One region of the Priestia sp. FSL W8-0524 genome, then DNA from elsewhere that is predicted to be linked to it. Evidence: riboswitches for the same ligand, from Rfam matches in the RefSeq annotation. Region 1 holds a riboswitch; each other region holds the start of a gene.
What was found. A riboswitch is a leader RNA that binds a small molecule or an ion and turns the genes downstream of it on or off. The one in region 1 is predicted to bind S-adenosylmethionine.

Region 1 (7,530 bases):
AGCCCGTTCGCTGCAAAGTCATTACGGTATCCGATACACGTACAAAAGAAACCGATAAAAGCGGCGCGCTAATGATCCAACTTCTGAAAGAACACGAGATGCAGGTCGCTTCCTATGAAATTGTAAAAGACGATCAAACGTCGATTCAACAAGCGATACTTGCCGGATGCAGTGCTGAGGACATTGACGTTGTTCTCACAAACGGCGGCACCGGCATTACAAAACGAGACGTCACAATTGAAGCCGTTCAAGCGCTGATTCATAAAGAAATCGTCGGGTTTGGCGAGCTGTTTCGCATGCTGAGCTACACCGAAGACATTGGCAGCGCAGCGATTATGAGCCGAGCAATTGCCGGGACGATTAACGAAAAAGCCGTTTTTTCTACACCAGGATCAAGCGGTGCTGTTCGCCTAGCTATGACCAAACTGATTTTGCCTGAACTTCGCCACGTTGTGTGGGAATTAAACCGCCAGCGCTAACAAAATGCCTATGCGCAAGCATAGGCATTTTCATTAATCATAGTCTTTATGTACCCACTCATCTTCTGGAATGCCTAAATCTTCTCCAGAAAAACGCTCTTCTTTAAACGGATCTCCTCTAAGATGAAAGCCGTTTTGCTCCCAAAAGCCCGGATGGTTTTCATCAATAGCTTCAAAGCCCCGAAGCCATTTGACACTTTTCCAAAAGTACAAATGCGGCACAACCAATCGCAGCGGATATCCATGCTTAGGTGTAAGCGGCTCTCCGTTAAAGGAATGAGCGAGAAGAATATCGTCTCTCAGTAAATCTTTTACTTCAATGTTTGACGTATAGTCATTATCTCCGTGCAGCATGATGTATTTACTTTTCAACTCCACGCCAACTGCTTTTAAAAAGTCTGTAAACAGCACGCCCGTAAATTCATTATCAAGTCTTGTCCATCTCGTTACGCAATGAATATCACATTTCACCGTTGTTTGAGGCATGTTCAATATATCTTGATACGAAAGCGTCACTTCTTTGTCTACCAACCCAAACACGCGAAGCGTCCACTCCTCTAAGTTATACTCCGGCACGTCGCCTTCATGTAAAATGGGAAAGCGCTCTGTTACTAACTGACCCGGAGGCACTCGTCCTTCATACTTTGGATCAATTTCCGGTGTTTTCATTCGTTTAATACGGTCTGCTTTGTTCATAGGTACCACCTCTTTATTTTTTTATCAGCGTGCACTTTGCTGACTTGTTTGATTCGTTTCGACTCCTTTATCTCGCAGGAAAAACATCGCTGCTAATGTAAGTACATACGGCACCATCATCGTGAACTCGGTCGGTATTGAAAAACCTTGCAGTCGTGTGCTCACCGCATCCATTAAACCGAAAAGTATACTCGATGCTAAAATACCGATCGGATGAGACTGACCGAGCATCATCGCAACAAGTGCAATAAATCCACGCCCTGAAGTCATGCCTTCTGAGAACATAGTGACTTGCCCTAATGAAAGCTGTGCTCCTGCAATCCCACACAGAATTCCGCATGCTGCAATCGCAAACAGCTGATATCTTATTGCTTTTAACCCAAGCGTACTTGCTGCTACTTGATTGTAGCCTACTGCTAGAAGACGAAAACCAAAAATCGTTCGATAAAAAAAGATATAAAAAGCAATAGCTGCTAAAAATGCAAAATAGACAAGCGGTGACTGCCCGGAAACAATGTCGCCGATTATAGGTATGTCTTTAATTAAAGGAATATCCCATGTGCCTATTCCATGCATGTTTTTATCGTAATAGGCACCTTTTGTATGAAAAATAGTCCGGAGTAAAAATGTCGTTAAGCCCAGTGCTAAAAAATTAATAGACACCCCAACAACAATTTCATTCGCTTTAAATATCACGACCATCATCCCAAACAGCAACGCAAAAAGTAAGCTTGCTCCAGCCGCAATCACGATCGCAAAAAAGACATTGTGAGTATAATAGTTACCGGCAATTCCGCTAAAAGCCCCAATCAATATCAGACCTTCTAGCCCTACATTAAATATGCCCACGCGCGCGCAAAGCATTCCGCCTAGCGCCGCTAATAATATAGGCGCAACCATTCGCAGCGTTGCATTTAACAGTGACCAATCAAGCAGCTCCACGAATATCAGCTCCTTTCTTTTTTGCTTTCCACCACTGCTTTGTAAATTTTGCTGAGATAAATAGAATGAGTACAGCTTGCATAATACTCGCAATTTCTAACGGAATTTCTGTATTACGCTCTAGACCCATCGCTCCTGTTTGCAAAGCGGCAAGTAAAAGAGACGTAAAAATAATGCCGATTGGATTCGATTTTGCTAACAGAGCAGCCATCACTCCAGTCCATGCATATCCAGGAACGGTAAGCGCACCGTCTACAAATCGGTACTGTGAACCAAGCACTTCAAACCCTCCTGCTAATCCAGCCAAGCTCCCGCTAATGAACATACTGAACAGCATGACTTTTACTTGATGAATGCCTCCATACGCTCCGAACAAGGGATTTTTTCCTGATGCGTTCACTTCGTACCCAAACACAGAGTAGCGAAGCACCGTCCATAGCAGTAGCGCACCGATTAAAGCAATGATAAATCCGACATGAAGAGGCATTCCTTGAAACACTTTTCCAAGCCACGCCGATTGCTCAATCATAGGCGTTTGAGCGAGAGCTGCTGAGCCTGTTTTATCTTGAAATGGGTGACCTGCTAAATAACTTGCAAATAAAACAGCGATATAATTTAATAAAAGCGTCGAAATGACAAGCTGAATTTTAAACGCGGCTTCCATCCAGCCTGCTAAAACAGAAAGCAACCCTCCTGCCGCAACAGCAGCTGCAATAGCCGCTATAAGCTTGACCATCCCTGGAGCCGGTAGGTAATAAGCAACAATCGCTGCGCTAATCGCTCCAACGACCATCTGCCCTTCTCCCCCTAAATTAAACACACCTGCTCTAAAAGCAAACCCGACACCTAACGCAATTAAAAGAATAGGTGTAGCGCGAGCCAGCGTAGTGGTGAAGAAATAAAAATTACCAAACGCTCCATTCCAGAGCTCTGTATATGTTTGAAGAACCGAACCACCAGTTAAAGAAATAATAATGCCTCCTATTGCTAAGCCAAAAATGACTGCAATAACTGGCTGGATTAATGATTTAAGAAGTTTCTGCAACTGTATCACCTTCTACCGTTCCTCCTGCCATTAATATGCTTAATTTCTCTTCCGTTGCTTCTTCCCTTGTAAGCTCTCCAACAATACTGCCTTCGTACATCACTAAAATTCGATCTGATAGTGAGATAATCTCCGACAGCTCAGAAGATACAAGTAAAATAGCCGATCCATTATTGCGTTTTTGAATCAAAGCGTCGTGAATACGTTCCATTGCCCCAATATCCACTCCTCGCGTTGGTTCGGCAGCAAGTAGAAAAGAAGTGTTTTGGCCAAGCTCTCTGGCAACAATCAATTTTTGCAGATTCCCCCCTGACAGTTCTCCTGCTTTTTGCTTAGATGAAGTGGCTTTAATCGAAAATTCATTTATCCATTCCTCCACGCTCGAATTGAATATCTTTCTTTTCAGCCAGCCCATTTTCGAGTGAGAAGCTTTATACTGATAGCCCATCAGCGCATTTTCTTCGATCGTATCGTCTTTAGAGGCTCCCCACATATAGCGGTCTTCTGGAATATGAGCGATTCCTGCTTCTCTTCTTTCACGCACAGATTGCCCTGTAAGATCTTCTTCTCCAAGTTTAATACTTCCGCTGTCTGTTTCTACTAATCCAGCGATTGTTTGAAGCAGCTCTGATTGCCCATTTCCTGAAACGCCTGCAATACCGACAATTTCTCCTGCTGAAACGTGAAGAGACACATTTTGCAATACGTTTTTTTGTCCTTTTCCTTTTAAAAAGAGATTTTGTACGCTTAAATGAGAAGTGCTTTGTGATGGCACTCTTGCAGGACGCTCTTTTAATTCTCGTCCTACCATCAGCTTGGCTAAATGGTGAGCATTAGTAGATTCTTTATTTGTGACGCCGGCTACTTTACCATTTCGCAGAACCGTGATGCGGTCCGCTACTTCCATCACTTCTTGCAGCTTATGTGTAATAATAATGATGCTTTTTCCTTGTGAAGCCAAAAAACGGATTGTTTTTAATAGTTCCTTCACTTCATGAGGAGTAAGTACAGCGGTAGGCTCGTCTAAAACAATGATTTCTGCTCCTTGATACAGCACTTTTAAAATTTCAATCTTTTGCTGTTCTCCAATTGAGCAATGCTTTACTTTTTTATGAACATCTACTGAAATCTGATAGGTTTGGGTTAATTGCTGAACATCCTCTTTCGCTTGCCTTCTATTAAAAAAGAGACCTTTCTTTGGCTCATGCCCCAAGACAATATTTTCAGCCACTGAAAAATGAGGAAAAACCATAAAATGCTGATGCACCATGCCTATTCCGTTTTTAATCGCATCCGCAGGAGATGAAAACGAGACGGTTTTCCCATGTAGCTGAATACTTCCTGAACTCGGCTTTTCCATTCCGTAAAGCATCCTCATCAACGTTGTTTTACCAGCACCGTTTTCTCCGACCAGCGCGTGAACCTCGCCTTTTTTTAGCCTAAAAGACACGTTATCGTTTGCTAAAAATGAACCGTATTTCTTCGTTAAATTCGTTAACTGCAGCAGCTCACTCATTCCATTCATTGCTCTTTTCCCCTTTAGGTTTTTTTCAAAAATAAGAAAGAGAAGCCAGCCTTACTCGACTTCTCTTCTCAACTCACTTTGCTAACGGATCTTTTACCACTGTTTTTCCATCAATAATCGAATCTTTAATTTCTTTTAATTGATTAATCACATCTTGTCCTACAAAGTCACTAAGAGGCGTCTTGCTGTCTTGAGTCACATACGTTAACCCAACACCTTTTTCTTTTAAGCCGTATGTCACTACGCCCGATTTAAATTTGTCATTTGCGAGTGCTTCTACCGTTTCATAAGCAGCTGCATCAGATCCTTTTAACTGCGATAAAACGATATGCTCAGGATCTACTTCCGTACGGTCAATATCTTGTCCTGCCGTATAAAAACCTTTTTCTTTTGCTGCTTCAAATACACCCAAGTCGCCTACTGCTGATGCTCCGGCGATAAAATCAGCGCCTTTTGAAGCTTGTAAAATAGCAAGTTCTTTTGCTTTAGCTGGATCAGAGAAGCTTCCAACATAGTTTACTAGAAACTCTGCTTTTGGATTTGTTGATTGTAATCCTTCTTTAAAACTTACCGTCCATTTTTTTAATAATGGAATATCATCAGCTGCAACCATTCCTACTTTATTCGTTTTCGTAATCAATCCTGCCGCTGCTCCTAATAAATATGAAGCTTCTTGCTCACGAAATACAACGCTTCTTACATTTGGTAAATCGACCACTGTATCAATAATCGCAAATTGACGCTGCGGATTTTCTTGAGCTACTTTTTTCAACGCATCTTCGGATTCAAAAGAAGATGTAATAATCAAGTCATAATTTTCGGCTACCGCAGCACGCAAATTACTTTCAATGGCTGCTTGGTCCGTAGATTCAATTGTCTTTACATCAATGTTATACTTCTTCCCAGCGCGCTTTGCTCCATCATCCATTTGCTGAAAAAACGGGTTAACTCCAATCTTTTCAGGCAAAACAAGAGCAATTCGCTTCTTTCCTTTCTCTTCACTTCCACTGCTTTTTGTACTTTTTGACTGACAGCCAGTTACGAGTAGTACAAGCGCAACTGCTAAAATAAGAAATCTCTTCATTTAACTTACTCCCCCTATAATATAAAAAAAGCTCTTCCTTTATATAAAGGAAGAGCTCGTTAACCAAACGTCTCTTCCTCATCTTCAAGAACATACTGTTCTTAAGGATTTGGCACCATTCTGTCATAGACAGCGGTTGCCGGGTTTCACAGGGCCAGTCCCTCCACCTCTCTTGATAAGGAAAACAATAGCTATTTGTTTTATGTAATATAGTCAATATTAATAGTTTTTCAACAATTGTCAATATTATTTTTCTTTTTCACGCAAAAAAACTTCAAAAACAGATAGGATTATACGGTTTTAGTCTACTAAAATATAAAATAAAAGTTAAAGCCTTTACCTCACTTCTTGAATCATTCTATACTTCTTCACAAAGCACTTATACTGAATCTGTTGACGGTCAAGAGGGTTTAGTGGTAGCAAATAAGTTCTATTATACCTCTTCGGTTAATGTGTTATTAATTGAAACCACTTTACCAATAATGTTAGACTTTTCCTTAGTAATATTGTTAAGAGGTGTTAACGGTGAAATTAATGAAAGAACTATCTGGCATAGCTATTGGGCTTATTATCGCTTTAGCCGTTTCAAAAACATTTTTTGATACCCCGACCAACATTGGAATCATAGTTATTTTTATTACGAGTATGGTCGTAACAGGGATAGCAAGAGTAAAACTAAGATGAGATAATCTAACAAAAAAACACCACCTTTTATTCGCAAGGTGGTGTTTTCTTTTAATGATTTTAGTATGTAGTAATTCCAAGTGAAGGCTTTTACCCTTCTCCATCAATCATCGTATACTTCCTAGCAAAGCGCTTGTAGTAAATTTGCTCATCCTCTTGTCCATTGTTAAAAACAAGTCGGTTATGATCAATATCTTTCTCTTTTAACACATAGCCTTTTTCATCCATCAGTTGAATATATTCATCTAAATGTCCTTTTTTCACCATATAGTAAAGAACATTATCTGAATCCGTAGTCTTTGCTACATCTTGACTTCCCACTTCTAACTTGAATACGGCTGTTGCTGTTTGAATGGGACGGTAGTCTCCGAACACCTTTTCCCAGTTTAGTAGCAGCAGCGCGCTGAAGATTATGATACATCCTCCAGCGGCTACGGTTAGTACAAATCGTTTTGACACTTCTTTCTCTCCTTTACATTCTTTTTCTTCTATTTAACACAACAGATTGCCCTAAACTTGTTTTGACGCCAAGCCCTAGATACACAGCAGCACCTAAAGCTATTGAAATACAAGACGTGCTAATCGCAAGTGAAGATGCAGACAGCTTATTTTCTAGAAAATAGTGAGAAGCATAATTGCCAATAAGCACAGCGGCTGACATCACACTTACTAATAAAACAGGCGTCAACGCGGCTTTTCCTAGTGATTGAACTCGGTAAGAAATGGATTTTTCAATTAAATAAAAGTTATAGATAACCGATACACCATATCCTCCGTACGTCGCGACAACAGGTCCAATTTCTTTTAAGCTTGAAACCAACAGTACGTTTAATACTATCTTCATAACAATACCTAAGCCCAAGCCAAAAATTAATTTTTTTTGCTGATTAATTCCTTGAAGAATCGCGGCTGTTACGGTAAAAAGAGCAAATAAAATGGCAGCAGGCGCATACCATTGTAAAACAACTCCACCGATTTCAGGACTGTTTTTCGCTCCAAAGATCATCATATATACCGGCTTACCCAATAAACAAAGCCCCACCGCAGAAGGAAGAGTAAAAAACAACAGCAGCTG
Region 2 (7,530 bases), 2.3 Mb from region 1:
GTAATGAACGTTCAGCAGCAGAATGTATCTCCTTAGCTGAAATGTCTATACTAGTGTTTTCAATATGTTCTCTTTCGATTCACCATAAATGAAAATGTCGAAAACATCTTTCTTTGACGAATAGAAACTAGTTTTGTCATGTGTGAAGGGACATTGAATAAAAAAGAGAATACGTTATGCAAAGGAAAATTTGGAGGGATGGCGATGAAACAAAGTATGGTTAAAACAAGCGAAATGATGACTTTATTAGATAGCTTACTAGAGCAAGTAGATCTAGTGGATAAAACGATGTCTACATCTATAAATGAAGCATTTACACATTGTGAAGAAACATATATGGAACAAGTTCATCGCATTGACCAATCGCTGCAAGAAATTGAAGTAGCTGTGTATGAAAGCATGCCTTCCGAAACAGAATGGAGTAGAAGACGAAGAGAAATGGTTCTTCATACAGTATAAAGATTGTTTATGTTACAATAGTCATCGTAGAGGTGACGAATAACGATGAATGAAGATGTGAAAAAAAGTACGGAGATCATGTTTCAATATAATGAAGTAGCTGTAGAACGATTAGCGTCTATTCAACAGGAAGAAAATTATGAAGTGAAATTTTTTGAAGAAGTAAAGCCTTATGGAGACATTTTCTTCAAAGAACTTGATGAATGGGCTAGTCTCGTAACGGAATGGCTGAAGAAAGAGCGACCAAAATATATTCATGTTAATCAAGTAGAGACGTTAAAAGAAAATTTACAAAACGTTGTACTACAGTCATTTTATCCCGAGACGCGAGAAAAGCGATTTAAAAAGATGTATCACTCAAATAAGTATGTGCTCGAGTCGATATTGAATAATTAATCCCGGCCTTCCGTTGAGACTTATAAGGTGGGGATTTTCTATGTATGCCTAAAGAGAAAACTCTTTAGGCATTTTATCATGATCAATAAAAAGTTAATCAAAATCTTTTTGTGATTGGATAGAAACAGCTGGGTGATCTTGTGAAGCAACTGTATCGATATGATAATCAACTTTTTCGGTATGTTTAGAAGCAACGGCGTTATTTGTTTTATTTACTGCACTTTGTCCTTGTTTTTTATGATCAAAATGTTTTCCACGACTCATGAAATAAACCTCCTTTATTGAATACTACGTTAAAGCCTTTATAGTATAAACAAGTCAAAAAAGAAGTATGTGTCCACTTTATAGGAAACAAAGAAACCACCGATTTCTCAGTGGTAGTAAAAAAATTAATCATCTTGTGCACTAAAATCAGGCTTAGTAGCTCCAATTTGTTCGAGTTCACGTACAGCGGCTTTGTAATTCATAGGAGTTAAAAAACCTTTTAAATACTGCTGCTGAGCAAAATCGAGTAATTCATTACTTGACTGCGGCTCATATTGTTTCACCGCAATAAAAGCTTCTTGAAGTTCGTTCACATACATGTAAATTCCCTCCTAATCCCCATTTGTGCCACTACGTATAGGTAGTATCACTTGTTCTTATCGTACCATATATTTAAATAATCTCGTTTTTTTGAAAAATTTAAACTTTCGACAGAAACCTACATATTTTTGAATGCGTTCCCCAAAAGTACAAGTAGACGAACGTCACCTCTTATTTCTGCATACATACTATATATTATGTAATATTAAAAAGGAGGTATTGATTTTGCATGTATACAAGTAAGCACTATCCGTATTATGAGCAACATCAACCAGAACGTTTTGATTTAAGTCAGGTACATCCATTTCCACAGTATCACCAGCAGCCATGGACGGAAGCTTATATGCCGCAACATCCGTACGCTCAGCAACAAATGCCTTTTGGCCCTCAGCAAATTCCCTATATGAACGGAATGTACCAGCAGCCCATGTACAACAATGCAGGTGCGCCTTTTAATCCATATCCTAAAGGTCAGCAGCAAAAGCCTCAGCCATCTCAATTTCAGTCACTAATGTCTCAGTTTAAATCGAGTGATGGCAATTACGATATGAACAAAATGATGAATACTGCGGGACAGATGATGGGAGCCATGAACCAATTAACATCCTTAGTAAAAGGGTTTTCCGGGATTTTCAAAGTATAAGGACTAGAAGTTATTTTCTAGTCCCAGCTTATTATTTTTTCTGTTGATTTTTCAAATAGTTTTCTCCAAGAAGTGCAAATACTTCATTGTAGGTTAGTCCAGACTGCGCATTTAAACGTTTGATCTCTTCGACATCTGTTGTTGATGAAGTTGAAATTTGATGTTTGTTTTTTTTCATAAAACCTCTCCTTTTCTATGTAAAATGAATAACGCTCCATCTTAGTATATTTCCAAATGTTCCTCTTCTATAAGTGGAAAAAAACGCCGAAGACACTCATGGCTCTTCGGCGTTTTTTTTTCAATAAAGATGAGTGTTTAGGGAAATTAAGAACGGCGAGAACGACGAGAGCGGCGAGTAGAACGACGAGAGCGGCGAGTAGAACGACGAGAGCGGCGAGTAGAACGACGAGAGCGGCGAGTAGAACGGCGAGAACGGCGAGAACGGCGAGTAGAACGACGAGAGCGACGAGTAGAACGACGAGTAGAACGGCGAGTGCCGCGAGAAGAGCGACGAGTACCGCGAGTAGAACGGCGGCTACTGCGGCCAGTGCTACGAGAAGAGCGACGCTTTCTTGTTAGTGGACCAGCAGTTGGCTCTTGAAACATAAAAGATTTCAGTTCTGTACATTCTAGGGCTTCAGCAGCCTCTTTAATTTTTTCAGGTGTAATATGCAATACAAAAACCTCCTTGTCAATTGGACTAGGTCTTGCATTAATAGAATACGCGCTGATGCTTGTCCTTGATATGAGTCAAAAGTGGAGTTTGCGGAAATAGTTGATGCTGCGGGGTATCATGGAGAATTTACCCTTCATATACTTTAATAATTGAAGAAAGGTGGTCGAATCATGAAGCAAAAAGAAGTCCCTCAATACGCTCTGTTTGTGAATGTAAAAGATTTAAAGGAAATGCAAAGAGATATTTGGTCAGAAGAAGCGGTTCAGGCAACGATGAAGTTTAACAAAAAACGCTACGATATTGATTTGCTCCTAAGAGGCTCCCATATTCGGAAGATGAAGAAAAAGTCATATTATATTGAATTTTATTCTCCGAAAATATTTCAGCGCGCCAAAGAAATACACCTAAACGCTGAATACAAAGATCCATCGCTTATGCGTAACAAATTGTCCCTCGATTTTTTCTCTTCTTTAGATGTTTTATCTCCCCACTCTCAGTTTGTCACTCTTAAGATTAATGGGAAAAATGAAGGAATATATCTTCAGCTCGAATCGGTAGATGAACTATTTTTGAAAAAAAGAAATTTAGCGGATGGATCTATATTTTATGCAGTAGACGGAGATGCTAATTTTTCTTTGATGAGCGATTTGGATAAAAAGCCAAAAACAACTTTGTTATCTGGATATGAAGATAAAGCAGTGAGAGAAGGAGACGAGGAAAAATTAGAAAAGTTTATATTTAATCTTAATACATGGACAAATACGGAATTCGAACAGAATATTGAGAAGTACCTGAACGTCGACCGCTACTTATCTTGGTTAGTCGGTATTATTTGTATGCAGAATTACGACGGTTTTGTCCATAACTATGCGCTCTATCTAAATCATGAAAGCGGGCGCTTTGAACTGATTCCATGGGATTATGATGCAACTTGGGGAAGAGATGTAAATGGAAAAGTAATGGAAGGAGACTATGTCCGTGCACAAGGATTTAATACGCTTACAGCTCGCTTACTGGCGGTGAACAGCATTAAAAAGCGATATATTCAAAAAATGAACAATGTTCTAAATAATCAATTTACAATAGAATACATGAAACCAATCATTTATCAACTGCATGAGTATATTGCTCCATATGTATTAAAAGATCCTTACGTAAAAGATAACTTGGAGCAATTCCATAAGGAACCAGACCTTATGCTTTCTTTCGTAAAAGACCGAACAGCGTACATTAAAAGTCATCTTTTTGATTTTTGAATTTTACTAGACTGATAGGCAAAAGTGGAATTTAAGAATAATAGGCAAATGCAGGAAGACAATAGCTGTACATGATACGTATATATACATTATGAATGACCAATAAGGACAATTAATAAGGAGGAAAAATAATGAGTAACTATTACTACGACCAAAATCAAGACCAAACTCAAAATGCCAATCGTAGTCGCGCTCGTAAAGTTCAACAATCTGAAAGCACGGGCTACTCTGCCCACTTTAAACCATTAAAAGGGAGAGTAGTAACTGTCTATCGCGGGGGGCCTGAATCTAAAACGGGATATTTAATCGACGTTCAATCAGATTATTTAACACTTGCTCTTGAAACAAAACAAAATAACAATCAGCAAAATAATCAACCGGCGCAGCTTATTCCACAACAGCAATATACATTTATTTATTACCAGCTCGCTCATGTTAAAAGCATTACAGAGGATACAAAGTCTAATTCCGCGCAAACATTTTCTGGATTTAATAGTGAAGTAGAACTGCACAGAGCCAACACATTTGCAGGCACTTTATTATTGATGAAAGATAAACAAGTGCAAATAAATCAAGGAGGGCCAGAGAAAAAATTGGGTAAGATCCTTGATGTATTAGGCTCATTTGAATCTGCGTATGTCGTATTACTAACAGAAGATGACGGCGTCGTTTATATCAATGTAGAGCACATAAAGAGTGTAAGTGAAGTTGTAAGCAAAAATACGCCTGTTGTTCCGCAAAACCCATTATTAGTTGAAGAGACACCTGAGTATATTAAAGCGAAAAGTTTCAATGAACTGTTTGAAGAGTTTTCGCATAGATGGGTAGCTATTAACGGCGGAGGGCCAGAGGCTGTAGAAGGTGTGTTAGTTCAAAGTCGCAATGGAAACTTTACTCTTGTACAAAATAATCAAGTTCTACGTTTACAACCAAGACACGTAAAAACCATTGCCTTAGGATCAAAAGGATCTTTCAAGCAAAATGAAGAAAATTCTGAGCAAAATGGAGATACAAATGAAGAAGATTCTGTGCAAGAATCAACTACTGTAGATAGAACCGGAGGTCGCACGGATGGCCGTACTGGAGACCGTACCGGAAGACGTACAGGAGGTCGCACAGACGATCGCTCGGGAGGTCGCCGTACGGGTTCACGCTCTTCAACACCAGGTGAAAAAGTTATTAAAACGAAAAATTATCGTTGGAAAGCATGATGAACTGGAACATAAAAGGTGCTTATAAAGCACCTTTTCTATCATATAGGAAAAAGGAGGAGAATGAGTATGAGTATGAATCATTATATTGATAAAATTGTTGAAGTCGATATATCAGGTAAAACAACGTTTGTAGGAAAACTTGTTGATCTCGGGTTAGATGTAATGGTTTTATATAATGGACATGATTATTTGTATATTCCTCTTTTACACATACATCGCTTACGAGAGGTTTCAGAAGAAGATTATACACCTTTACGAACCATAGAAGAGAACTTAATAGAAGAAAGTCAGCGGATTTCTTATCGTAATATTTTACAGCAGGCAAAAGGGAAATTTATTGAAATTTATGTAACAGGAGGAAAATCATTGCATGGCTATATTACAAGCGTGCTGAATGATTATCTTGTGTTTTATTCTCCAGTGTATAAAAATGTCTTTGTTTCTCTACATCATTTGAAATGGCTTACCCCTTATAGTAATGAGTTAACCCCTTATTCTTTAAGTGACAAAGAGCTCCCAGTAAGGCCTGCCTCTGCACCTTTTGTCAGAAACTTTGAAGAGCAGCTTAAAAAATATGAAAATCAACTGGTCGTATTAGATTTAGGGGATCAATCAGAAAAAATTGGCGTACTTAAAGAAGTTTCTAATAATATTGTTGAACTAATTACGGCAAATGGAGAAAGTATGTATTGGAAGTTAGCTCACGTAAAATCTGTGCACTTGCCTTAGAAAAAGAGACCTCGGTGTCGTCTCTTTTTTTATGTACTTATCAGGACAAGTATATTGAATAAACAAATGAGATGATTTAAATTTTTTAGAAAATTATGTTGACAATAAAGAAAATCTTTATTAAAGTTAGTAACAACAAACGTTAACCACCAACAATTATATAGAACTCTTATCAAGAGTGGCGGAGGGACTGGCCCTGCGATGCCCGGCAACCATCAAATGAAACATTCATTTGAACGGTGCTAATTCCTGTGGAACATCAGTATTGTTCTAACAGATGAGAGAAATCGTGTATAAACGAACACTCTTCCATCTGTGAAGAGTGTTTTTTATTTTGAGTTAAGGAGAGAAATAGATGAAAATTGAAACTTTATTAGTTCGTTCAGGAGTAGGTCGTGACCCTTCAACAGGTTCTATTACAACACCCATTTACCAAGCATCAACATTTGCTCATCCTGCTTTAGGGCAAAGTACAGGATTTGACTATGCACGTACGGCAAATCCTACTCGTACGGCATTGGAAGAAGCAATTGCTGCTTTAGAAAAAGGCGAAGTAGGAGTAGCATTCGCTTCAGGAATGGCGGGTGTAATGTCAGTTTTAGCGCTATTTAAAAACGGAGATCATTTAATTGTATCAGAGGATTTATACGGAGGAACGTACCGAGTACTAAATGAAATCTTTTCAGAGCAAGGAATTACTGTTTCGTACGTCAACACAGCCCATCTCGAGCAAGTAAAAGATGCGCTTCGTCCCAACACGAAAGCTTTATTCATTGAAACACCTACAAATCCAATGATGCACGTGACTGATTTGCCAGAAGCAATTGCGTTAGCTAAACAGCATGATTTGCTTACTATCATTGACAATACATTCATGTCCCCTTACTATCAGCGTCCTTTAGAGCTTGGAGCAGATATTGTGATACATAGTGCAAGCAAATACATTGGGGGTCATAATGATGTAGTTGCTGGTCTTGTAGTCGCTCGATGTAGTAGCTTAGGAGAAAAAATTCGTTTTTATCAAAATGCAGCTGGGGCAATCTTAGGTCCACAAGATAGCTGGCTGTTATTGCGCGGTATTAAGACGCTAGCGCTTCGTATGGAAAAACATAACGAAAACGCACTGAAAATTGCAAATTGGCTTACTGCTCATGATCTCGTGGAAAAAGTGTATTACCCTGGTCTTGAAACACATCCGGGCTATGAAATCATGAAGAAACAAGCAACTGGATTTGGAGGCATGATTTCTTTTGCTGTCTCACACCCTGACATCGTGTCAGTACTTTTAGAAAATGTTAAAGTTATTACATTTGCAGAAAGCTTAGGAGGCGTGGAAAGTTTAATGACATTCCCAGCTCGTCAAACACACGCTGACATTCCGGAGGAAATTCGAAATCGTGTCGGAGTAACAAACTGTTTACTTCGATTATCAGTTGGAATTGAGCACGCAGATGATTTAATTAAAGATTTGAAGGAGGCATTTGATGCATACCAACAATAATAAACATAGATTTGGTACGAACTTAATTCATGCAAATACAGGAATTGACGGTCATTTTGGAGCGGTTAACG
Region 3 (7,530 bases), 1.1 Mb from region 1:
GTTGTTTTGCTGCAGCTAATTAGTGGAATGAGTAAAATCATAATAGCAAGCAAAGAAAAAAGCCATTTAATTGGTTTCATAAAGCAAACCTCCTTAAAGTAATAAAATATTTTATGATAATGTATGTAAAGAAGTGGAAGAAGGTGAGTGCCTATATAACTATGTGGAAAATCAAAGAAGTAGTAGTCAACGACTGAAAGTAAACCTTAGCGGAAGAAAGTAAACCTTAGCGGAAGAAAGTAGGCTAGTTATATAAAGAATGGAGGAAAAAAATGAAAGATGGAACAATTCTTCATAAACAGCGTTTCCCATCATCAAATCCTCGCGTGACGCTGTGGGTGATTACATATGCATGTCAAGGGCTTAAGATTAAAGGAATGCTTGCAGAGCCAAAAGAAAAAGGAATGTATGACGGCTTTTTATACTTAAGAGGAGGTATTAAGAACGTAGGAACGGTTCGCCCTGCTCGACTCATTCAATTTGCTTCACAAGGTTTTATTGTGATGGCTCCGTTCTATAGGGGAAATCAAGGAGGCGAAGGAAACGAAGATTTTGCAGGAGATGATCGTTACGATGCTTTTGCTGCTTACGATTTACTGAAACAGCTCCCTAACGTCCACCATGACCGCATTCATATTTTTGGGTTTTCACGAGGGGGAGTGATGGCTTTACTCACAGCCATTGAAAAAAAAGACAGCCGTTCTCTTGTGCTATGGGGAGGCGTCACGGATATGGTGCTGACATATGAAGAAAGAGAAGATTTAAGAAGAATGATGAAGCGGGTGATTGGAGGAACTCCTTCTAAATATCCTGAAAGATACGAATGGAGGACACCTTTGCATCGTGCTCATCTCGTCGAGCCGCCGGTCTTGCTTATTCATGGTTTAGAAGATAAAAACGTCTCAATTGATCATTCCTATCAGCTCGAATCTAAACTAAAGAAGTCCAATAAAAAAGTTACCAGCTGGTATTTTGAAAACTTTCCACATGCTTTTCCACCAAAAGAAAACCGAGAAACGGTAAAGAAGTTAACGAAGTGGATGAAAGCGCAATAAAAGATATGCTACGATAGAAAAAACAAGTAGAATAACAGTGAGGAGTGAGAGAAAATGGGGATGCCGCTAGAATTAAATACAATGATTGTGACAAAAGGCAACGAAAAGCGTGTAACAGATAACATTTTTCAAGTTGAGAAAAAAGGATATCGTTTGTATCCGTTGGATATTCCATTAAACATTCACAAAACGAAAAATGGAGAATGTATTGGAACTGCTGTTGTGCGTAAGGTAGAAATGGAGCAGGAAAAAACCATTGTCACATATGAACTGACAAAATTACATTCGACTAACTAAAAAACCGATCGTCTATAAGACGATCGGTTTTTTATTAGACTCTAGGTCCGCCTAATGTTGAAATGTCCGATGCTACATCATTAAAACGCTTGAAGTTCGCTTTGAATTTAGCGGCAAGTTCAGTTGCTTTTTGGTTATAAGCTGTTGCATCGTTCCATGCTTTAGAAGGCTGAAGCACTTCATCAGGAACTCCCGGAACATGAGTTGGAATCGATAAACCAAAAATAGCATCTGTTACTGTTTCGGTATTAGCTAGTTCTCCTTCAAGAGCTGCTTGAACCATAGCTCGAGTGTAACTTAACTTCATTCGTTCACCCACGCCGTATTCACCGCCGGTCCATCCAGTGTTTACAAGGTAGACATTTACGTTATGTTCATCGATTTTCTTTCCTAGCATTTCTGCATAAGTTGTTGGAGCAAGAGGTAAGAAAGGCTCACCAAAGCATGTAGAGAAAGTAGCCTGTGGCGATGTTACGCCGCGCTCTGTTCCAGCTAACTTACTAGTGTATCCGCTCAGAAAATGGTACATCGCTTGTTCTTTTGTAAGCTTGCTGATTGGAGGTAAGACGCCGAAGGCATCAGCAGTTAAAAAGACAATAGCTGTAGGGTGCCCAGCAACGCTTGGCAATACCGTATTATCAATAGAGTCAATTGAATAAGCGGCACGAGTATTCTCTGTTAAACTATTATCATTGTAATCTGCTACTTTCGTATTTTGATTCAACACTACATTTTCCAGTACTGCGCCGAAGCGAATTGCATTAAAAATTTGCGGTTCTTTTTCTTCGGAAAGCTGAATGCACTTCGCGTAGCAGCCTCCTTCAATATTAAATACACCAGAGCTTGACCAACCGTGCTCGTCATCTCCGATTAAACGACGGTTTGCATCAGCAGAAAGCGTTGTTTTACCCGTTCCAGATAAACCAAAGAATAATGCAACGTCACCTTCTTCTCCTACGTTAGCAGAACAGTGCATGGATAGAATATTGTTTTGAGGAAGCAAGAAGTTCATCACTGAAAAAATGGATTTTTTCATTTCACCAGCGTATTCAGTTCCTCCAATTAGCACAATGCGTCGCTCTAATGAAAGAATAATGAAGGTTTCCGAATTCGTCCCGTCTGTTTCAGGGTCAGCTTTGAACGTTGGAGCTGCTACAATTGTAAACGGCTTCACATCATCATTTGTTTTTTGTTCAGCTGAAGGGCGAATGAATAACTGCTGAGCGAATAGGTTGTGCCATGCAAATTCATTAACTACTTGAATTGGTAACTGATACTTTTTATCAGCTCCAGCATATCCATTAAAAACAAAAAGTTCATCCTGCTTCTTTAAGTGGGTTAAGACTTTTTTGTATAGCGCATCGAATCGCTGAGCAGAAATTGGCTGATTGACGGGTCCCCATTCAACCGTTTTTGAAGATACAGCATCGCTTACAATAAATTTATCCAAAGGAGAGCGACCTGTATATTTTCCGGTTTCGACTGACACAGCACCTGTAGAAGTCAGCGTTCCTTCGCGTCGAGCTAGAATTTTTTCAACAAGTTGTGGAACAGATAATTGGTGTTTTGTTGTTTTTAATTGAAGCAAACCATTTAATTCGATAGACATATCAACAGTACTCATGTGCACTACCTTCCTTTTTAGCTATTATTTATTCATTAATGTTTGAAATTTATAATTAGTATAACACATTTATTTAATTATTCTATACTATTTAACTAAAAATGTTTGTGTATTATAAAAAAATGTACGTTATACCTATTTTAGACACATGTATATGTGCTAGAAGCGAAAAAAGTGAAGCTATTTCAAGTGAAAGCCTTTTTTTGGTCTGTCTTGTTAACCAAACTTCGTGATCATTCTTAATAAGGTATACTATTTTTAAATTTGAGTATGTTACATTAAAACAGATTCAAACATAAAGAGATGATTTCCATTTGAATGTTGTTGACAGTGAAGCGCTTTTTCATGTATTATATGTCCTTGAACGGATACTCTCTTATCCCGAGCTGGTGGAGGGACAGGCCCTGTGAAACCCAGCAACCATCGTCATTTTTTTGTGTAGACGATAAGGTGCTAACCTGATGCAAGGGCACAACCTTGATCGATAAGAGTGAAAGGCTTATGTAGAATTTGATACCTTTCCTCGATACAAGGAAAGGTTTTTTTATATTTTTTAACGTGTAATGAAAATAAGGGAATGAGTACCGTATCACAATGTATCGTATTTATAAGGAGGAAAACTGATGTCAACACAACGTCGTCTGTTCACGTCAGAATCTGTTACAGAGGGACATCCCGATAAAATTTGTGACCAAATTTCTGACTCAATTCTTGATGCTATCCTAGCAAAGGATCCAAATGCTCGTGTTGCTTGTGAAACAAGCGTAACAACTGGTTTAGTTTTAGTAAGCGGTGAAATTACAACTTCTACTTACGTGGATATTCCTAAAACAGTTCGTGAAACAATTAAAGGAATTGGCTATACTCGTGCAAAATACGGATTTGATGCTGAAACTTGTGCAGTATTAACATCTATCGACGAGCAGTCAGCTGATATCGCTGCTGGTGTAGACCAAGCGTTAGAAGCACGTGAAGGTCAAATGTCCGATGAAGAAATCGAAGCAATCGGAGCTGGAGACCAAGGGTTAATGTTTGGTTATGCATGTAACGAAACAAAAGAATTAATGCCTCTTCCAATTTCATTAGCTCATAAACTTGCTCGCCGTCTAACAGAAGTACGTAAAGAAGAAATTCTTCCTTACCTTCGCCCGGATGGTAAAACACAAGTAACAGTTGAATATGATGAAAACAACAAACCTGTTCGCATCGATACAATTGTTATTTCAACTCAGCATCACCCAGAAGTAACGTTAGAGCAAATTCAACGTAACTTAAAAGAATATGTAATTAATCCAGTTGTTCCAAATGAGTTAATTGATGAAAATACAAAGTATTTCATTAACCCAACAGGACGTTTCGTAATCGGCGGCCCTCAAGGAGATGCTGGTTTAACTGGTCGTAAAATTATCGTTGATACTTACGGCGGATATGCTCGTCACGGCGGCGGTGCATTCTCTGGTAAGGACGCAACAAAAGTAGACCGTTCAGCAGCTTATGCAGCTCGTTATGTTGCGAAAAACATTGTAGCAGCTGATCTTGCTGATAAATGTGAAGTACAACTAGCATATGCAATTGGTGTTGCACAGCCAGTATCTATTTCAATTGATACATTCGGTACAGGAAAAGTTTCTGAAGAAGTACTAGTAGATGTAGTACGCAAAAACTTTGACCTACGTCCAGCAGGCATCATTAAAATGCTTGATTTACGTCGCCCAATTTATAAGCAAACAGCAGCTTACGGTCACTTTGGTCGTACAGATGTGGAGCTTCCTTGGGAGTTCACAGACAAAGCTGAAGCATTAAAAACTCAAGCTTTAGCTAAATAATAAAAAAAATCTCCGTGAAAACGGAGATTTTTTTTATGCCCATTGAATACCTTCAGCAGATTTTTCTACGACATCTTCATATTCTGAAAGCAAATGCTGAAAAATGGCGTCCCATGATTGAGTAAGAGCATAGTGTCTCGCTGCATGGCCAAAGTGAAGCCGCTGGTGCAAATCATCAAGTAAACCTGTAATAGCCGAACTGAATTCTTCTAAGGAGTGAGGTTTGCAAAGGTAGCCGTTTCGCCCGTGCTGAACCATCTGTTTAACTCCTCCTGCATTTGCTGCCACCACGGGAGTTCCAGAAGCAAGAGACTCCAGTACGACATTTCCGAACGTTTCTGTTTCTGAAGGGAAAACAAACAAATCAGATGAAGAATAGATATGAGCAAGTTGCTTACCTTCAAGAAAGCCTGTAAATGTCATATGCTCAGATGCTTGCTGTTGCATTTGTTCTTTTAAAGGACCATCTCCCACAATAAGCCAGTGAACTTGGTGGCGGATATGATCAGGTAAAGATCGGGCAATTTTTAGTAAAAAATCAGCGTTCTTTTCTTTAGCTAACCTTCCTACATACGTTAAGATGTAGGGTTTTTTTATATTATATTTAATACGAATATCAAAGCGGTCATAGTGGGGATGGAACAATTTGTGATTTACCCCTCGCGACCAAATAGCTACGTTGTGAAACCCTTGTTTTTCTAGCTGCTGTTTGGTCACTTCGGAGGGAGCGAATAATTTTTGTACAGGTTTATAAAACCATTTCATATATTTTTGCAGTGGTACACGCATTTTTTCAAGTTCATAGTGAGATAAATAATCATCAAAATTGGTATGATAAGAGCCGACAAGAGGAATACCTAATCTTTTCCCGTAATAGGAGCCGCAAAGCCCCATTGTAAAAGGAGTGGCCAAATGAATAAGAGAAGGGTTGAATTCCTGCAGCTGCTTTTTAATTTTTAAAACGTTTGGCAATGAAAAGCGGCTGTTTGGATAAAGGAAAAACGGCATGCTAGGCGAGCGGTGAACATACGTTGAAAACGACCGATTATGAGCAAATTCAGGAGCAAATACCTGGATGGGAATTTGCTTTGATTTGACATACTGAGTAAATTGATAAAGTGTTTTAGCAGCTCCGTTAACTTCCGGAGCAAATGTATCTGTAAATAAAGCAATTCTCATGAGTACTCCTCCTATCAATTAGACTAAAAATATGTTCAGTGAAACAGCACCTGAAAAGATGCCGAGTATCAGGCCTACCATGACATCCGTCGGATAGTGCAGACCGAGATAAATTCTTGAAATGCCTACCGTTACTGCAAGCGGCAAAAGAACGGCAGCGAAGGCTGGGTAAGTAATCATCAGAGGGGTAACTAACGAAAAAATAGCCGTTGTATGCCCCGATGGAAATGAATGATCTTTTAATGGATTTTCTAATACTTTTGTATGCTTTAGTTGAATATAAGGCCGTTGTCTCGGATATAGCTTCTTAGCAATGGCAACAGGAATATGGCTAACGGCTAGAGAAAAGGCACAGGCGTAAGCGACGGATGAAGGATGCAGAAATAGCAGCAAGCACGCTATCACAATGGTAAACGTGGCTCCGCCGGCATGAGTTAGTAAACGTAAAAATCTATTTAAGTGCTTTCGATCAAAATGTTGATTTACACTTTTGAATAATCGGCATTCGGCATCGTATACATACTGAATTAACTTGGCTTTCATAGAGTCGCTCCCTTTTTAATAAATACGTCTTTATTATTCAGTTTAATCTTTAATTGTGGAGGCAGTACTAAAACGATGTAAATTAATATGGAAATTTCTTTACAATTGTGGAGAGAATAGAACATGATTAGAGAGTTTGTGGAGATACTAAAAAAATTCCCTCAGTATGACTTTCTGAGGGAACGTTTCCTTTATAATGAAGAATCAGATTTCTTAATAGACTTATAATACTGCCCTTTTTCTACATATTCTGTACGAATGCGCTGCATATCTTTTAAATCTTCCTCAGTCAGAGTGCGGATTACTTTAGCAGGTCGACCGAGTGCGAGAGTATTAGGTGGTATTTTTTTACCGGGAGGCACTAAACTTCCTGCACCGATAAAAGCACCTTCACCAATTTCCGCACCGTCTAAAATAATAGAGCCCATGCCAATGAGCGCGCGTTTGCGGATGATGGAGCTGTGTAAAATAACTTGATGTCCTACTGTCACATCATCCTCAATAAGCAAAGGAGCATTTGGGCTTTGATGGAGTGTTGATTGATCTTGTATATTTACTCGTTTCCCGATAATAGTAGGCGAAACATCTCCTCTAATAACGGTGTTAAACCAAATGCTGCTTTCTTCACCAATGGTGACATCTCCAGTAATCGTGACATAGTCTGCGAGGAAGCAGCTGGGTGCAATATTAGGCATTTTTTCTTTATACGGATAAATCATCAAATCATCTCCCTTTATTAGTTGAAAAAAAGTAGTAAATCTTCTAATGTAAGTGTACAAAGGTTTTTAAAGCAGGTAAACAAAAAAAGGAAGAAGGAGTAACTCAAATGCATAAATGGGAAGCAGTAAATCCAAAAGGCGTTATTGTCATGGTCCATGGAGCAGCGGAGCATCACGGGCGCTATCGCTGGCTGATTGAGATGTGGCGTTCGGTTGGAATGCACGTAATCATGGGAGACCTTCCTGGCCAAGGCTTAACAACGAGAAGAAGAGGACATATCCTATCC
Region 4 (7,530 bases), 2.4 Mb from region 1:
TGAATCTGTCATTTCAATTTGTTCTTCGATAGGGAAAAACATGTGAGTTTCAATTGCTTCAATAATTTCATTTCGCTGCTCTACATAATTCGTGTCGTTTGAACAGACAAGCGTAATACGGTTAGGATCTATCGTTTTTTTATAAAGTTGAACCGCTAAATCATCTTCAAACACTTTTCCATGAAGTTCTTGATTTTCTTTGGTCCACACAAATCCTCCGTTTTGGCTAATGCGATGAAATGTATTATTAATATCAGTAGAAATCTTTAAAATTTCCGTATCCATTCGTCCAGAAGCAAGACAAACCTCTACTCCTTGGCGCTGAAGTTCACTAAGTGCGTCTGCATTATGCTGTTCTACGTATTTTTCTTCGTGTAAAAGAGTTCCATCTAAGTCGCTTACAAATAATTTAATCATCTCTTGAAAATTCCTTTCCCTAAAAAAATTACCTTGATAAGAGTGTTACAAATTTATTACATTCCTTATTCTATCAGTGTTTCCCAAGAAACTCATAAAAAAAGCTCAAACCGGCGGTGAATTCAAAGAGATTAAGACATAACTACATCACTTTTTTTCGCAGGAGTCTTCGCCTTGCCCTTTAATCAACAGCTACATGAAATCTAGTTCACCATCATAATGAAAACAATCCGAACGGAGTTGATTCTCAATTAAGAATTAACTCCGTTCGGATCTTTCTTCAACTAAAATCCATTTGTCGCAGCCTTTTTTTAGGTTTGTTCACTGTAAAAAAACAGCCGCGGTCTAAAAGACCGCAGCCATGTTTTACAATACGTTAAAATATTTCGCTTCAGGATGTGCAAAAACAAGGGCTGTAACAGAAGCTTCTGGTTCCATCATGAAACCGTCTGTTAACTGAATGCCGATGTCTTCAGGTTTAATTAATTTAAACAGTTTTGCTTGGTCTTCAAGGTCTGGACATGCGGGATATCCGAATGAAAAACGCTGACCTTGGTATTTGGCTGAAAAACGCTCCGCCATTGTAAAGTCAGGCGAATCGGGGAATCCCCAGCGGTCACGAATTTGCTGATGAACACGTTCTGCTAATCCTTCAGCTAGTTCAAGCGCAAGAGCTTGGAACACGTGACTCTTTAAAAACTCGCCGTTTTCTTTGAATTTCGCCGCGCGTTCGCGAATGCCTGTTCCTGCTGTTACAGAGAAGAAACATACATAGTCCATCTCTTTTTCTTTAGGCTTTGCAAAATCAGATAAGCACAGGAACTGTCCTTTTGCTTGTCGAGGGAAGGTAAAGCGTTCAATTTCTGTTTTTTCATCAGCAGGATCATAAATAATTAAATCATTTCCGTCTGCTTGAGCAGGGAAGAACTGATAAATAACCGCTGGTTTAATTAAGTTTTCTTTTAGTGCCAGTTCGAGAAGGTCATCAACGGTTTCTTTTAATTGAACAGCACGCTCGTCTTTTTCAGCAAGCAGCTTATTCACTTTTCCTTTTAGTCCTAAGTGATGGCCTAAAAGCATCTGCCAGTTAATATACGGAAGAACCTGTGCCAAATCGTAGTGTTTGACAACGTGGCGCTTTAAATCAGCCGGTACAAAAACAGGAACATCCGTTGAAATGGCGGATCTTTCTAAAACAGCCGTAGCTGCTTGAGCGGTTTGAGGCTGGCGTTCTCGAACCGTTACTTTCTTTTCTTGACGCGTTTTTAAATCTGCTAAAAGCTGAATAACTTCTTCTTTGTTCTGCAGCTTATTTGCTAACGCTAATCCGTCCATCGCATCTTTGGCGTAGAGGACGGCACCTTCATATTCCGGGGCAATTTTAAAGTCAGTAAATTTACGGGAAAGGGCAGCGCCTCCTACCATAATTGGAACATCAATGCTTGATTGCGTTAAATCTTGTGCAGTTAAAACCATTTGCTGAGCTGATTTTACTAAAAGACCTGACAGGCCAATGATGTCTGGCTTTTCGTCTTTTACTGCTTCAATCAGCTGCTGCGGCGTTACTTTAATTCCTAAATCAATGACTTTAAAACCATTGTTGCTTAAAATGATGTCTACTAAGTTTTTACCGATATCGTGCACGTCGCCTTTAACCGTTGCAAGAATCACTTTTCCTTTTCCAGAATCATTTTCAGTTGCTTCCATATGAGGTTCTAAAAAGGCAACGGATGCTTTCATAACTTCCGCACTTTGAAGCACTTCTGCTACAATCAGCTGGTTGTCATTAAACAAACGTCCGACTTCCGCCATCCCCTTCATAAGCGGTCCGTTAATAATATCTAACGGATCATCATATTGAGCTAAAGCCTGTTCTAAATCAGGAAGCAATCCTTCTTTTGTACCTTCGACAATATACATTGCCAATCGTTCTTCAAGTGTTAACGTAGAAATTTCTACTTTTGCTTCTTTCTTTTTATCACGATAAAAGTCTGTAAACGTGCTTAGCGTTTCATCAGTTGTGTTAAATAATAACGCATTAGCAAGCTCAATTTCAGCTTCTGGAATAGAAGCATAGCGCTCTAATTTTTCTGTATTAACAATGGCATAATCGAGTCCAGCCTGCGTACAGTGATAAAGGTAAACCGCATTTAGTACTTCACGTCCGACTGGAGGAAGACCGAATGACACGTTACTTACGCCAAGAATGGTCAGGCAATCAGGCAGGGCTTCTTTAATCATTTTAATTCCCTTAACTGTTTCTTCAGCAGAACCAATATATTGTTCATCACCAGTCCCTACAGGAAACACAAGAGGGTCAAAAATAATATCTTTTGGATTAAAGCCATGTTTTTCAACAAGCAAATCATGTGAGCGTTTAGCAATCTCTACTTTTCTTTCTGCAGTAACGGCCATGCCTGTTTCATCGATTGTACCGACAACCAGAGCTGCACCGAATTTTTTTACTAGCGGCAAGATTGCATCAAAACGCTCTTCACCATCTTCTAAGTTAATGGAGTTGATAATGACCTTACCTTGCGAGTACGTTAAAGCTTTTTCAATAACTTTCTCGTCAGTTGAATCGATTACAAGAGGAACCTTCACTTTTTTTACAACTTCTTGAATAAATTCCTCCATGTCTTCCATTTCTTCACGGTCTGGATCTGCTAAGCAAATATCAATAACGTGAGCACCATTTTTAACTTGAGCACGCGCAATTTCAGATGCTTCTTCAATTTTCCCTTCCGCAATCAGACGCTTGAACTTGCGAGAACCGATTACATTCGTACGTTCTCCCACAAAAAGAGGGCGCATAGAATCGTCATATACAAGCGGTTCAATACCGGTTACAGCATGATTATGCTCGGAGCGATCAAGCGAACGAGGAGCAACCTCTTTTACCGCTTCAGCAAGTGCTTTAATATGAGCAGGCGTTGTACCACAGCATCCGCCTACAAAGTTCAGCCAGCCTTTATCAGCAAATCCTTTAATTTTTTGAGCCAGCAGCTCAGGAGACTCATGATAATTGCCTTCTTCATCCGGAAGTCCAGCGTTTGGATAACAGCTAACAGCTGAAGTGGCTAGGTCTGAAAGAGAGCGAATATGATCCGTCATAAATTCAGGACCTGTCGCGCAGTTAAGTCCGACTGAAAGAGGCTTCATGTGTTCCAGTGATAAGTAAAAAGATTCGATATCTTGACCAGCGAGAGTTGTTCCCATTGGCTCAATCGTTCCTGAAATCATAATTGGAACTTCTATTTTCAGTTTTTCAAACGCCGCTGTAATCCCTAAAAACGCAGCTTTTACGTTCAGCATGTCTTGACAGGTTTCGACTAGAAGTAAGTCAACGCCGCCGTCTAACAAACCCCGAGCTTGCTCTTCGTACGATTCTACTAACTCAGGGAATGTAATACCTCCCGTAACAGAGAGAGTTTTAGTGGTAGGACCGATAGCTCCAGCTACGAACCTAGGCCATTCGGGAGTTGAATATTTATCGCGGGCTGCACAAGCAAGCTTCACAGCTTCGATATTCAATTCATACGCCAAGTGGCCTAAATCGTATTCATCAAGTACGGTAGATGTTGAGCCAAACGTATTGGTTTCAATGATGTCAGCACCCGCTGCAAAGTACTCTTCATGAATGTGCTGAATCACATGAGGCGCTGTTCGGGTCAAATATTCGTTGCAGCCTTCATATTCTTCGCCGCCAAAATCTTCAGCGGTTAAATCAGCATCTTGAATCATCGTTCCCATTGCTCCATCGATGACGAGTATTCGCTTCTTTAGTTGTTGTTCGATAAGTGAGCTCATTTATATCTTCCTTTCTGATGTAACGAGTTGCTTGTCATGAATATAGCGTGTTAGAATTTCGGTCATTTCATAGCGCATAAACGGCGTAATTAAGTAAATACCGTCAAATAGCTCATATGCTGTATCAATTAAGTGTTTTGCAATCGCAAGGCCTTCGACTTCACCGCGAATCCGGTCATTTCCCGTTGCGTCCATACGTTCTAGAATATCTTCTGATAATTTAATTCCAGGTACTTCATGGTGAATAAATCGAGCATTTCTTGCGCTTGTTAACGGCATGATCCCGATGTATACCGGTGTTGTTAAATGTTTGGTTGCTTCATATACCTCTTCAATTTGCTTAGTTGAATAGAGAGGCTGAGTAATGAAATAGTGAGCCCCGCAGTCGATTTTCTTTTCCAAGCGCTGAACGGCTCGGTCTAAGTGACGCACGTTTGGGTTAAAGGCAGCTGCAATGGAAAAATTGGTTTTTTGACCAAGCGGTTTGCCGGAATAAGATAGTCCTTCATTAAACTGAGCGATTAAACTAATCAAGTCAAATGAAGATAAATCATAGACCGAAGTGGCGCCAGGGAAATCGCCAACTTTTGACGGATCACCGGTAATTGCAAGCACTTGATTCATTCCTAGCGTATGAAGTCCCATTAAATGAGATTGAAGTCCAATTAAATTTCGGTCGCGACAGGTAATATGAATAAGCGGTCGTGCTTTTGTTTCTTGTTGCATCAGTGTTGCCATTGCCAAGTTGCTGATGCGAGGTGAGGCAAGAGAATTATCAGCTAATGTAATAGCATCTACGGCGACTTTATCAAGTGCTTTTGCGCCTTCTAAAAATTTCGTCGGACCAAGCTGTTTAGGCGGATCCAGCTCGACGATAACCGAGCGGCGCTTCTTCACAATTTCGTGCATATGAGGTTTATCCTGCTGCTCACGCTCTTGAACCGTAACGGCTGGTCTCATTTTAACGACTTTGCTTGTAATCGGAGGCAGGTCTTTTAAGGCAGACGACATGGCGCGTACGTGAGCTGGTGTTGTACCGCAGCATCCTCCAATTAAGCGAACCCCTTGTTCGCGGAATAAACGCGCGCTTTCTACAAAGTAGTCTTCATTCGTTTCATATTCCAGCTTGCCTTCCACATACGCCGGAAGGCTGGCATTAGGGTAAGCAGATAAGAAAGCACGATCAGGAAGCGGTACTTCTTCAAGAGACTGAATCATATGATAAGGACCTAAACGGCAGTTTAGCCCGACAACATCTGCTCCCAAGTCTTCTAATTCTTTTAATGCATCTGCTAAAGGACGCCCATCTTGCAGTACGCCAATATCATGCAGGGAAACGTGGGTAATAATAGGCTTATCCGTTTCTTTTCTTGCCAGTGTAAGAACGGTCTTTAATTCTTCGAAATCATAGTATGTTTCAAATAAAAGGCCATCCACGCCTTCATTTAAAAGCCAAAACATTTGTTCACGAATGCTTCGCTTAACCTCTTCTAAACTAATAGCATTTTTTTGGAAAGAACGAATTCCGCCGAGTGTACCAACCACGTAAGCCTGATCTTTTGCAGCTTGTTTCGCTAATTTTACACCAGCAACATTGATGTCTTTGACTGAATCTTCTAATCCATAACGGGCAAGTTTTTGATAATTAGCAGCGTACGTATTTGTTTGAATAACGTTTGCACCAGCTTCTACATAGGCTCTGTGAATACGAGAAACCTCTTCTGGTTTGGTGATGTTTAGTTCTTCAAAACAGCTGTCAATACCGTGTGAGTAAAGGAGGGTACCAGTGGCACCATCCCCAATTAAAATTTTAGACTTTAAATCTTCAAGTAACCCCATGTCAAAACCTCCTTAAATTGTTCCGCTTCTATTTCACGAGTGATTCGTTTTATGCAATATGCCGATAAAATAGAAAAAGTCTTCTTAAGAAGAAGACTTTTTTCGCCTTCTTATCTTCCAAGCAATAAATTGCTTGCTGGATTTAGCACCATGTCTCTAACGACTGGTTGCTGAGGTTTCAAAGGGCCAGTCCCTCCACCTCTCATGATAAGAATCAATTGTATATAATTGAAACATATTTTTTTAAATAGAAAGAATACTTATTTAATAATTTATCTGATTTTTAGAAATTATACAACAGTAAATTGTGAATTTCCAGCAAATATTGAGGAAAATTTAAAAGCTAAAGGGAAAATATCCGTATATTTTGTTTGAAAACTGCCGTTATGTTAAGGGATAAAGGGTTTTCATGAAAAAAACAAGAAGGAAATAAAAAAACGAAAAAGGAACAGCACCGGGTGAGGCGAGGATTTACATATAAAAGGCTCGTCTTTTTTTAACCGTTTCTACATATAGTGAACTATGAAGGGTAGAAGGGTGATGGGCATGAAAAGGTGGAAACTCACGCTGCAGGTTGCTGCTACGTATGTAGGCACCGTTGTAGGAGCCGGTTTTGCAACAGGCAAGGAAATTGTTCAATTTTTTACACAGTACGGGGAACTTGGAATGGTTGGAATTTTGGTCAGCGGCTTGTTTTTTATTTGGCTAGGTTCGAAAATGATGCTGCTTTCGCACGCAATTGGGGCTTCTTCTTATCAGCAGCTTAATACATATTTATTTGGTGATGTACTTGGAAAAGCGGTAAACGGTGTAATGATCGTCATTTTATTTGGAGTAACTTCAGTCATGCTGGCGAGTACGGGGGCAATAGGAAAAGAACAGTTCGGGCTGTGGCCTCCTGTTGGGATGATTTGTACAATTGTTTTAACTTATATATTTATCGCAAGAGGAATTAACGGTATTTTAATGGTTAATTCTCTTGTTGTGCCGATGATGCTTTCATTTGCTTTTATCATCTTTGTGCCAAATGTCAGCTATTTCTCACTGATTCAAACGAAGCCGGACTTAACGCTCGTCACACAGTGGAAGTGGGCGGTTAGTCCCTTTTTATATATTTCCCTAAATCTAGCTTTGGCTCAGGCCGTTTTAGTTCCATTAGGAAGCTCCGTGAAAGATAAGAGCGTGATCAAAAAAGGGGCCGTAATAGGAGGATGTGTACTTACGTTTATGCTTGTTTCTACTCATCTTGCCCTTTCCAATTTGCCTTATTCATTTCAACTTGATATTCCTATGAGTGCCGTTGTTAAAAATATCTCAGCGTGGGTGAATGTTTTATTTACGGTAGTTGTGTTAGGTGAGATTTTTACTACATTGATTGGAAATGTATTTGGAATCGCTAAACAGATTCAATCATTTCTTCCCCTGAATGACAAACAAGCTTTTGCGTTTATTATCTTGGCATGC

Region 2: it holds a riboswitch for S-adenosylmethionine, as region 1 does, so the genes downstream of both, NST66_RS05700 (trans-sulfuration enzyme family protein) here and NST66_RS18120 (BMP family protein) in region 1, are expected to answer to the same signal.
Region 3: it holds a riboswitch for S-adenosylmethionine, as region 1 does, so the genes downstream of both, metK (methionine adenosyltransferase) here and NST66_RS18120 (BMP family protein) in region 1, are expected to answer to the same signal.
Region 4: it holds a riboswitch for S-adenosylmethionine, as region 1 does, so the genes downstream of both, NST66_RS05095 (bifunctional homocysteine S-methyltransferase/methylenetetrahydrofolate reductase) here and NST66_RS18120 (BMP family protein) in region 1, are expected to answer to the same signal.

Annotation. Positions count from the first base shown of each region.
Region 1 covers NZ_JBBOUG010000001.1:3,448,551-3,456,080, forward strand. Annotated here, with positions in the region: gene NST66_RS18095 (MogA/MoaB family molybdenum cofactor biosynthesis protein) at 1-479, shown strand, start outside; gene NST66_RS18100 (sulfite oxidase-like oxidoreductase) at 513-1,175, opposite strand; gene NST66_RS18105 (ABC transporter permease) at 1,200-2,117, opposite strand; gene NST66_RS18110 (ABC transporter permease) at 2,104-3,171, opposite strand; gene NST66_RS18115 (ABC transporter ATP-binding protein) at 3,146-4,678, opposite strand; gene NST66_RS18120 (BMP family protein) at 4,761-5,771, opposite strand; SAM riboswitch class I at 5,847-5,953, opposite strand; gene NST66_RS18125 (hypothetical protein) at 6,306-6,455, shown strand; gene NST66_RS18130 (hypothetical protein) at 6,546-6,914, opposite strand; gene NST66_RS18135 (putative polysaccharide biosynthesis protein) at 6,928-7,530, opposite strand, start outside.
Region 2 covers NZ_JBBOUG010000001.1:1,143,038-1,150,567, forward strand. Annotated here, with positions in the region: gene NST66_RS05650 (hypothetical protein) at 205-459, shown strand; gene NST66_RS05655 (YppE family protein) at 505-855, shown strand; gene NST66_RS05660 (hypothetical protein) at 949-1,119, opposite strand; gene NST66_RS05665 (YppF family protein) at 1,245-1,439, opposite strand; gene NST66_RS05670 (YppG family protein) at 1,670-2,083, shown strand; gene NST66_RS05675 (hypothetical protein) at 2,115-2,261, opposite strand; gene NST66_RS05680 (CotG/ExsB N-terminal domain-containing protein) at 2,408-2,758, opposite strand; gene NST66_RS05685 (CotH kinase family protein) at 2,930-4,015, shown strand; gene NST66_RS05690 (hypothetical protein) at 4,147-5,226, shown strand; gene NST66_RS05695 (hypothetical protein) at 5,296-5,958, shown strand; SAM riboswitch class I at 6,125-6,242, shown strand; gene NST66_RS05700 (trans-sulfuration enzyme family protein) at 6,314-7,459, shown strand; gene NST66_RS05705 (trans-sulfuration enzyme family protein) at 7,443-7,530, shown strand, end outside.
Region 3 covers NZ_JBBOUG010000001.1:4,516,198-4,523,727, reverse strand. Annotated here, with positions in the region: gene NST66_RS23595 (ABC transporter substrate-binding protein) at 1-80, opposite strand, end outside; gene NST66_RS23590 (alpha/beta hydrolase family protein) at 273-1,055, shown strand; gene NST66_RS23585 (DUF2584 domain-containing protein) at 1,110-1,352, shown strand; gene pckA (phosphoenolpyruvate carboxykinase (ATP)) at 1,387-2,976, opposite strand; SAM riboswitch class I at 3,350-3,467, shown strand; gene metK (methionine adenosyltransferase) at 3,600-4,802, shown strand; gene NST66_RS23570 (glycosyltransferase family 4 protein) at 4,836-5,981, opposite strand; gene NST66_RS23565 (phosphatase PAP2 family protein) at 6,000-6,524, opposite strand; gene NST66_RS23560 (gamma carbonic anhydrase) at 6,716-7,243, opposite strand; gene NST66_RS23555 (alpha/beta fold hydrolase) at 7,351-7,530, shown strand, end outside.
Region 4 covers NZ_JBBOUG010000001.1:1,028,585-1,036,114, forward strand. Annotated here, with positions in the region: gene NST66_RS05085 (Cof-type HAD-IIB family hydrolase) at 1-417, opposite strand, end outside; gene metH (methionine synthase) at 784-4,227, opposite strand; gene NST66_RS05095 (bifunctional homocysteine S-methyltransferase/methylenetetrahydrofolate reductase) at 4,228-6,066, opposite strand; SAM riboswitch class I at 6,174-6,280, opposite strand; gene NST66_RS05100 (YkvI family membrane protein) at 6,613-7,530, shown strand, end outside.